Regions from separate parts of the Bradyrhizobium sp. SZCCHNRI3052 genome, predicted to be linked through region 1. Evidence: predicted binding sites of a transcription regulator. Region 1 holds the regulator's gene; each other region holds the start of a gene.
What was found. The regulator LexA, encoded in region 1, represses DNA repair genes until DNA is damaged. The targets are predictions, from matches to a motif close to TGTTCNNNNTGTGTTCNG.
Positions count from the first base shown of each region.

Region 1 (3,276 bases):
CCACCAAGGAGTGGCTCGCGGCCGACGCCGATGCCCGGCTGCCGGCGGATTCATCGCTCGCCGATGGTGTCTCCTGCGACGAGGCGGGCTGCGTGGTCGCAATGGCCGACGGCCGATTCGCCGCCCTGACCCTGCGCGCCGAGGCGCTCGCGGATGATTGCGCCCGTGCCGCGCTCATCGTCACCGCGCGCGCCGCGCCGTCATCCTGCGCGGCGGCCGTCATCGATCGCGAGCGGCTGCGGCAGCAGGGCGCCTTGATGCTGGTGCAGCGGGGCAGGAGCTTCGCCGTCACGCCGGCGCGCGCCGGCGGCACCGACCGCCCATGGTGGCCGGCGCCCGCCGAGGCCGGCGAGTTCGACACGACGCTGACGCCGCGCGCGCCGGCCGCGCGGCCTCAGGATGCGACGCCGCCGGAGACGGAGCAGGGCGAGGAAGACTGAGTGCCGGGCAGCTCGAGCGTGCCGAGATGATACTCGGTGTCGCCAGGTCCATGTTGCCAAGTCCATCAAACAGCGAGGGGCTTTCGGCCAGCGTGAACGCAGCGCGCGGATAGCGTTGCCAGATGGCGATGTCGTCAGCCGTGACTGTCAGCCATCCGAACACAAGCATATCGCAGCCGGGCTCGGTGATCCCGGCGGCCTTGTTCCAATCGATCTTGTTGACCACGGCGGCAGGCTCCCCCGGCACATCAATTCCGGCCGAGGGATGTCGTTCCTATCCGATGCGATGCCGGGGCGTGAGGTTCGCCCGAGAGGACTTTGCGCTTGCAGAACCCAAATCTCCCACGGTCGAAAGCTCGCTCACGACCGAGAGAAATGCCGATGCGGAGACCCCTCAGGTGATGCTGATGCGGCGAATCGGTGTGGCCTGCGAAGTCGGCACGTCCTCGGCGATGTCCGGGCGTCGCTCCGCCGGCTGCTTGCTGACCGGCAATTGCAGCACGGTGACGCGCTGACCCTCGCAGAGCTGGGTCACCAGCACGTGGCGGCCATCGGCGAATTCGATCGCGTCGTGATGGCGATCGGGAATGTGAGTCTCGATGCTGTTGAACTTTGCGACGCGCTCGCGGATCGTCCGGGTCCAGAGCCAGCGGCTGTCGTAGCGGACGTCCTCGGCGAAGGCCAACTCGGTGCCGGGCAGCATGCAGACTGCGACGGTCGGCTCGCTCTCCAGCGCGAAGCCGCGGGTGGCGGTGCCACGGAAGGTCATCGAGATCAACGTCTCGCCGACCTTGGCGGGACGGGACGCAACCGCATGGAGGCTGTAGTCACACATCGGATCGCTCCTCGTTGAGAGATAGCCGACCCACGCTCCCCCCGGACAGGCGCAGGCCTCTATCAGAGTGGACATCGATGGTGATGTTAGCGCGCGCTTCGCGGCAATTCTGCGCTGATCTGCATCGCGTGTGCCCGCGGCCGATCACAAGCGTTTGAGCATGCCGCGCTGCACATCATGAGGTGCATTCGCGCGTGACGTATTTTGCTGGGCAGCCTCCGATCGGCGGCGAAAGCGCGTGCGCCCGCCGCCCATCGACCGATCCCATTCGCGATCAGTACTTGCGGTACAGCCCGACCAGCTTGCCTTGGATCTTCACCCGGTTCGGCGGCAGGATGCGTACCTCGTAGGCGGTGTTGGCCGGCTCCAGCGCGATCGATGCGCCGCGGCGGCGGAAGCGCTTCAACGTCGCTTCCTCATCGTCGATCAGCGCCACCACGATGTCGCCGGTGTCGGCGGTCTCGTTGCGTTGGATCAGCGCCATGTCGCCGTCGAGGATGCCGGCATCGACCATGGAGTCGCCGCGCACCTCAAGCGCATAGTGATCGCCGTTGCCGAGCATGTCGGCAGGCACGCTGATGGTGTGGCTGCGCGTCTGCAGCGCCTCGATCGGAGTACCGGCGGCGATGCGGCCCATCACCGGCACTGCGACGGGGCGCTCGCCATCGTCCAGCGCGGGAGTGCTGGTGCGCACCTTGCCGAGATTGCCCTCGATCACCGATGGGGTGAAGCCGCGGCGGTTGTTGGCGGCCTGTGACAGCTCGGGCAGCTTGATCACCTCGATCGCGCGGGCGCGGTTGGGCAGCCGGCGGATGAAGCCGCGCTCCTCGAGCGCCGTGATCAAGCGATGAATGCCGGACTTCGAGCGCAGATCGAGCGCATCCTTCATCTCGTCGAAGGACGGCGGCACGCCGGCTTCCTTGAGCCGCTCGTTGATGAACCGCAGAAGTTCGTACTGTTTGCGCGTCAGCATCTCGACCTGGTCCCCGGTTTGTTGTCGTCCGAGTCCAGGAGCTGCGCCTCGCGCACAAACCGGCTGAGAGCGCCCTGGAGTCGGACCGTCATCGCGTCGCCCGCAACATACTAAAAACAAATCATGAACGGACACTATATGTTCGATGTGTGTTCCGCAATCCTAAAAATATGATGAACAGACCGGGCTTTACCGGGGAAGCGGCTCAGTTCGGCAGGCGCAGGATCTCGCACGGGCTGCCCGCAGGCGCCTTCGGCGCAAACGCCGGCCGGATCACCACCGCCTGCGAGAGCGCGAGATTGCCGAGCAGCGACGAATCCTGCTGGCTCACCGGGGTGGCGACCAGCGTGCCGTCGGCGCGCTCTTCGAGCCGCGCCCGCAGATAGTCCTCGCGCGAATCGTTCGGCCCGAGCTCGCGGCCGAGCAGGGCGGTCTCGCGCGGCATCACGGCCTCGTCGCGGCCGAGCAGCCGCCGAATCAGCGGCACCAGGAACAGGATGGCGCAGACATAGGACGACACCGGATTGCCGGGCAGTCCGATCACCCTGATGTCGCCGAGCCGTCCGTGCATCATCGGCTTGCCCGGCCGCATCGCGATCTTCCAGAACGCCATCTCGACGCCCTCGGCTTCGAGCGCCTGCTTGACCAGGTCGTGATCGCCGACCGAGGCGCCGCCGGTCGTGATCAGGATGTCGGCCTTGGCCTCGCGGGCCCGGCGGATGCCGGCGATAGTCGCCTGCATCGTATCCGCGGCGATGCCCAGATCGATCGGTGTCCCGCCCTCGTTGCGCACCAGCGCCCGCAAGGCGTAGCCGTTGGAATAGACGATCTGGCCCGGGCCGGGCGTCGAGCCCGGCATCACCAGCTCGTCGCCGGTGGCGAGCAGCGCCACCTTCGGCCGGCGCCGCACCGGCAGCGCCGGATGATTCATGCTGGCCGCCAGCGACAGGTCGCGGTCGCTGAGCCGGCGCCCGGACTTCAGCAGCACCATGCCCTGGTGAAAGTCGACGCCCGCCGGCCGGATATGC
Region 1 covers NZ_JAUETW010000007.1:342,749-346,024, forward strand. The annotation lists gene QW887_RS21105 (ComEC/Rec2 family competence protein) at 1-440, shown strand, start outside; gene QW887_RS21110 (hypothetical protein) at 835-1,275, opposite strand; gene lexA (transcriptional repressor LexA) at 1,550-2,248, opposite strand; gene glp (gephyrin-like molybdotransferase Glp) at 2,454-3,276, opposite strand, start outside.

Region 2 (3,276 bases), on a different contig from region 1:
TCCTGCACGCAGCGGCGAAGCTGCGGCAGTGCACTGAGATCCTGCTTCAACAGATCGAACCAGGCTTGCGGCGTGGGCGCCCGAAACGCCTGCCATGCCAGATGGCCCAAATCGAGATGCTCACGCGCAAGCTCTACGCCGGCAATGGCCCGACCGGCGAGTCGCCCGGCCGGGGCATCGGATAGCGGGACATCGACATGCCGCAATACGATCTTCGTCGCGATCTCCGCGTGATGGCGCAGATAGTCCAAGAGCCAGATCAGCACCAACTGGTCGTTCGGACGGGTCCCCATCCACAGCTCGACGCTATCGCAACGGTCGACAAGTTCGAGAAAACTCTGACTCCGCCCGCCGACCGCCATGAAGTCGCCACGCGAGGCGAAATCCAACCAATGCCCGCGCTTCGGTCGCGCGGTGCGCTGGACGAGATAAGCCGATAACTCGGCATCTGATGGCAACGGTCCCCATACGAAACGATGGAGAATTGGCACCACCAGGTCGGCAAAGCCGCCTCTCCGAAGCGCTCCGGCGCTGGGATCATCGGCCGCTAGAATCAAACGCGTCATGCTGTTGGCTCCGGCACGACCTGATTGGCTCAAGACGCTATCAACACGCTCGCGATCGGCTCCCGGCGCCCAGGGCTGGCGTCGGAAATGTCGGTGCCGCCGCGCGGATCCGGTCCGCTCGCCCGCGCACGCGCTTTCGACTATTCGCGCTGAAGATCGTATCCGGCGTTCGGAACCTCAGGCTCACTGCATTCGATCATGCAGCAACCGCAGATTTCGGAAGAACACCACACATCTGCAAACGGGCGCCGGAACGTCGGCAACGCAACGTCCACGGCACCCGCTGCCGTCTTACCTCTACTCCTCCGCCGGCTCCTCGCCGTCGGCGTCGGCGTCGCGCTCGGCGTTGCCGGCCAGGATCTGCTCGGCGATCAGGCCGGAGTTCTGGCGGATCGCGGCTTCGATCTTGGCGGTCATGTCCGGATTGGCCTTGAGGAACGATTTCGAATTCTCACGTCCCTGCCCGAGACGCTGGCTATCGTAGGAGAACCAGGCGCCGGACTTCTCGACGATGCCGGCCTTGACGCCGAGATCGAGGATCTCGCCCATCTTGGAGACGCCCTCGCCATACATGATGTCGAACTCGACCTGCTTGAACGGCGGCGCCAGCTTGTTCTTCACCACCTTCACACGGGTGGAATTGCCGATCACCTCGTCGCGCTCCTTGATCGCGCCGATGCGGCGGATGTCGAGGCGGACCGAGGCATAGAACTTCAGCGCATTGCCGCCGGTGGTGGTCTCCGGCGAGCCGTACATCACACCGATCTTCATGCGGATCTGGTTGATGAAGATCACCATCGTGTTGGACTTGTTGATCGAGGCCGTCAGCTTGCGCAGAGCCTGGCTCATCAGGCGGGCCTGCAGGCCCGGCAGCGACTCGCCCATCTCGCCTTCGAGTTCGGCCTTCGGCACCAGCGCCGCCACGGAGTCGACCACCAGCACGTCGACCGCACCGGAACGCACCAGGGTGTCGCAGATCTCCAGCGCCTGCTCACCCGTATCCGGCTGCGAGATCAGAAGCTCGTCGATGTTCACGCCGAGCTTGCGCGCATACACCGGATCGAGCGCATGCTCGGCATCGATGAAGGCGCAGATGCCGCCCTTCTTCTGCGCTTCCGCCACCGTGTGCAGCGCCAGCGTGGTCTTGCCCGAGGATTCCGGCCCGTAGATCTCGACGATGCGGCCCTTCGGCAGACCGCCGATGCCGAGCGCGATGTCGAGCCCGAGCGAGCCGCTGGACACCGTATCGACATCCATCGAACGGTCGTTCTTGCCCAGCTTCATCACCGAGCCCTTGCCGAACTGACGCTCGATCTGGGACAGCGCAGCGGAGAGCGCCTTACTCTTATCCATGGAGGAACCTTCGACGATACGCAGGGCGGTGGCGGACATTGGCGCTCCTTATGGCGGGGATTCGCGGGATGGACAAACGGTTAACGAGGTCGGCCAGCAATCTTGAGGCGAATGTACTCCATCCGTTCTTTGTTCGCAATATGTTCTTCTCGACATTCACACCTCTCTTTCACAAACCCCTGACAACCCGCGGGAGACACGCCTGCCGCTCGAAGGCCGAGGGCCGGCGCGCAGTGCACCGAGCACCAGCGAGGGAGCGCTGCCCGATCAGCGCGCCCAGAAGCGAAGTACGGCATGCTGGATGCTGGATGACGGCGACTGCGAAGGGATCCCGATTCCAGCTGGAGGCGGAAGCCATGCGCGCGAGCGGCGCAGCCGCCGACCGGCGATCACGCGGATTAAAACCAAACTGTCCGAGCGCTCCAACCTCATCTCCCGCACCAGCGGCAGACGCCGACCCAACTATAAATTGTTATTGTCGTCTCGGCCGTGTCCCATCATCCTGCTGGTCCTTCTCTGTGAGCCTCGCAGACTGCTTCCAATTTTCGGAACCAGCATGACCGGATCCAACAACGAACAGACCCTCACGCTGTGGCGCCCTGTCGGCCCAAAGGAGCTTGCCTTGATCGAGGCGTCGGGCATGCGTGCGTTTCCGCCGCGCCTTCCGGAGCAGCCGATCTTCTACCCGGTGCTGACCGAGGACTATGCCGTGAAGATCGCACGGGACTGGAACGTGCCGGCGAGCGGAGCCGGCCACGTGCTGCGCTTTGCGATCCTGCGAGGCTTCATCGACACCTACGAGGTGCGCGAGGCCGGCGGCCGCAAGCATCGCGAGTACTGGATTCCCAGCGAAGACCTCGTCGACTTCAACGCCGCAATCGTTGGACCGATCGTGCTCGTCAGGTCTTTTCCTTGAAACTACCAACTCCTACACGCGTGCGTAGATCGCACATTCCGTGGTTCTCCTGAGAGGAACGAAGTTCCATCGCCTCTTCTGCTTTTGTTCGGCTCGTCGTGCGTGCAGGCGCACGATTTCGATGACGCGCAGCCGCGCGCAAGCGGCGGCCGGCCATCAGGTTCCGCATCACGTGGCGTGCAAGCACTCGACGGCCACCATATGACGGACGACAGATGAAGCGACGAACCTCGGACGCCCCCGTGTCGGACCCTGCCCAAGGATGGCCCGAGGAACGGCCCGGACAAGACCCGCGTGATCCGCATCACGCGCGCCGGCGCTCACGACATCTTCAAGCCACAAACCATTGTCATAAACTTTGGGTTGCGTTATAGAATCGTGGTTGTCGTACGTCTGAGCAGATTTTTGATCAGCCCCGGATTTGTTTGTTCGTTGCGATGA
Region 2 covers NZ_JAUETW010000005.1:213,241-216,516, reverse strand. The annotation lists gene QW887_RS16820 (DUF1835 domain-containing protein) at 1-599, opposite strand, end outside; gene recA (recombinase RecA) at 864-1,958, opposite strand; gene QW887_RS16810 (hypothetical protein) at 2,542-2,835, shown strand.
Region 2: the regulator LexA is predicted to act here: its motif matches at 2,050-2,067, upstream of recA (recombinase RecA).

Region 3 (3,276 bases), on a different contig from region 1:
CCGCGGCCGCCTCCTCGCCGTCGGGCACGATGCGGCCATGCACCTGGCGGTTCAGCGTACGCGCACAGACGGCGTTGGAGGCGATCGCCGCCGACACAATGAGGCCATGCGCGGTCAGCGCGTCGCAGACCGACTGCATCAGCCTGGCTTCGCCGCCGAACAGATGCACGCAGCCGGTGATGTCGAGCGACAACCCATGCGGCGGGTCGAGCGCCACCAGCGGCGTGAAGCGGTCGCACCAGTCGGCGATGCTCTCCAGCATCTTTGCATCAGCCGCCAAATCGGCTTCGTGCGCGACGAGGTCGGGACAGACCGCGCGGGCATTCGCCAAGGGCTGGTCGAGCGACACACCGTGGCACGCCGCCGCTTCGTCCAGCGAATGGATCAAGAGCGCATTGGCGTCCTTGATGACGACGACCTGCGGCTTGCTCTCAGGCGGAGCGCCTGTGAGTGCCCGCTGTCTTTTGATGCGATCGATGGGCAGGCGCGGCAGCCACAGGCTGAGGATCCGCCGCCGGTTCGTTGAAACGGCATGCATCGGGGGTCCACTCCATGATCCATCGTCCGGTCTGGCCGTGACGGTTGCGAATGAGCTCGACATCGAGGCGCGGCGCGCCCCACGCCATCCACGGGGCAACGAGCGGTGACGGCGCGGTGCGCACGATCCAGCGCGTCTCCGCGGTCGACGGCTCGGGCGCAGCCGCAATGCGCAACATGAGCGCGGTGACGCCGGATTCCTGCGCCGCCAGGGTCAGCTTGCGGCTGGCGACGAGATCGAGCTTTTGCGTCTCCCCCCACACCTCCAGCATCACGCTGCCGAGCGCATCGCAGGCGAGCGCGTCGGCGGCGGTGCGCAAGGCGTGGTCGAGATCGGGCGCGCGCACGATGACGATGCGGCGCGGATCGAGGCCGAGCTCGGCGAGCCCGCTCATCGACAGCGCGCCCATCTCGCGCTCGGCGAAATCCTGCCGGATCCAGATCAGGGGCCGGTGCGCGGCGACACGCGCGGCAAGCCCGCACAGGAAGCCGGTCGCGGCTGCCGCCTGGCGGCCGGTCTCGGCGAACACCTCGTGCAGCGCGCCGGTAGCGAGCCCGCCCTGCAAGGTCGCGTCGGCCTCGTCATGGCCGAGCGCGACCCGGCGCAAATCATGTGCGCCATCTCCCGCCTCGAGACGGGCAATGCGGCCGCGCAGACGCGCGAGCGTATCCATGCGTGCGCCGGTCATCCGTCGCCGCTCCTCTTCAATCCATCGTGCGGGCGCTGCCGTTGTTTCAGTGATCAGGCAGTGAACCCGCGACGACCCTCTTTGTTCATGATACGTTCTAATATAAAGCTAACGCCTTCGAGAGAGTCAATCGGGATTGACCCGGGTGTGATTCAACGAATGGAATCAAAGGGATTCAAAGCCATGGAGCTGTTGCGCAAACTGGAGATCCTGGCCGATGCCGCCAAGTACGACGCGTCCTGCGCCTCCAGCGGTACCGAGATGCGGGATTCCCGCGACGGCAAGGGCCTCGGCTCGACCTCGCCCGGCATGGGCATCTGCCATTCCTATGCGCCGGACGGACGCTGCATCTCGCTGCTCAAGATTCTGCTGACCAATGCCTGCAACTTCGACTGCCTGTATTGCGTCAACCGCGCCTCCTCCAACGTGGCCCGCGCGCGCTTCACGGTCGACGAGGTGGTGAAGCTGACCATCGACTTCTATCGCCGCAACTACATCGAGGGACTGTTCCTGTCGTCGGGCATCATCCGCAGCCCCGACTACACGATGGAGCAGGTCGTGAGCGTCGCGCGCAAATTGCGCGAGGAGCATCGCTTCCGCGGCTACATCCATCTGAAGACGATTCCGGAGGCTGACGAGGCGCTGATCGCCGAGGCCGGCCGCTATGCCGACCGGCTCAGCATCAACATCGAGACGCCGCTGGAGGCGAGCCTGACGACGCTCGCGCCGGAAAAGGACCAGCGCGCCATCCGCCGTACCATGGGCCGTCTCCGGCTCAAGCTCGACGAGACGGCGGAGGCGAAGAAGACGGTGCGCCGGGCCAAGCCGCCGCGCTTCGCGCCGGCCGGCCAGAGCACGCAGATGATCGTCGGCGCCGACGACGCCAACGACCGCGTCATCCTGTCGACCTCTGCCAATCTCTACGGCGCCTACAAGCTCAAGCGCGTCTATTACTCCGCCTTCAGCCCGATCCCCGATGCCAGCCGCGCGCTGCCGCTGCAGGCACCGCCTCTGGTGCGCGAGCACCGGCTGTACCAGGCCGACTGGCTGATGCGGTTCTACGGCTTCGATGCCGACGAGATCGTCGAGGAGAACGAAGGCATGCTGCCGCTCGACATCGACCCCAAGCTCGCCTGGGCCTTGCGCCATCGCGACCGCTTCCCGCTCGACATCAACAAAGCGAGCCGCGAGGAGCTGTTGCGCGTGCCCGGCTTCGGCACCCGCACCGTGCAGCGCATCCTCGCCACCCGCCGCACCACCACGATCCGCTTTGCGGATCTCGCCCGGCTCAACGTGATCCGGAACAAGGTCCTGCCGTTCATCGTTCTCTCCGACCACCGGCCACAGCCGTCCCTGCTCGACGGTGCCAGCCTCAGAGCCCGGCTGCGGCCCAAACCGCAGCAGCTGGGATTTGGGTTCTAATTGAACGTCGTGGCGAAGACCGAAGCCAGGAAACAGCCGTCATTCCGGGGCGATACGAAGCATCGAACCCCGGAATGACGCGGCGGATTCGCTCGCAATGACGAGAGAGGTGAAATGCACGTCGTAACCCTCGACAGCGACACTGATTTCGACGGCTGGCGTCAGGCGGCGCGGGCGCTGGCGATGAACGACGTCAAGCCGGCCGACGTCAGCTGGCGCGTCAAGGGCGCAGCGCCCGACCTGTTCGACGATCAGGCCGACACGCAGCTTCCCGAGGTGCCAAAGGGCGCGTTCTCAGTGCCGGCGAGCTTCATGGAGCTCGCCGAGAGCGCGATTCTGCACAATGATCCCAACCGCTTCGCCCTGCTCTACCGGCTGCTGTGGCGTCTGCGGACCAACCACGATCTCATGGAGATCGCGACCGATCCTGATGTCGCCCAGGCCAACGCGCTGGCGCGGGCGGTGCGCCGCGACGTCCACAAGATGCATGCCTTCGTCCGCTTCCGCGAGGTCGGCCGCGAGCGCGAGGCGCGCTACGTCGCCTGGTTCGAGCCCGAGCACCACATCGTCGAGCGCGCCGCGCCATTTTTCGCCCGCCGCTTCGCCGACATGCCGTGGTCGATCCTGA
Region 3 covers NZ_JAUETW010000003.1:402,978-406,253, reverse strand. The annotation lists gene QW887_RS12250 (DNA polymerase Y family protein) at 1-538, opposite strand, end outside; gene QW887_RS12245 (DNA repair protein) at 432-1,226, opposite strand; gene QW887_RS12240 (putative DNA modification/repair radical SAM protein) at 1,410-2,648, shown strand; gene QW887_RS12235 (UdgX family uracil-DNA binding protein) at 2,763-3,276, shown strand, end outside.
Region 3: the regulator LexA is predicted to act here: its motif matches at 1,309-1,326, upstream of QW887_RS12240 (putative DNA modification/repair radical SAM protein).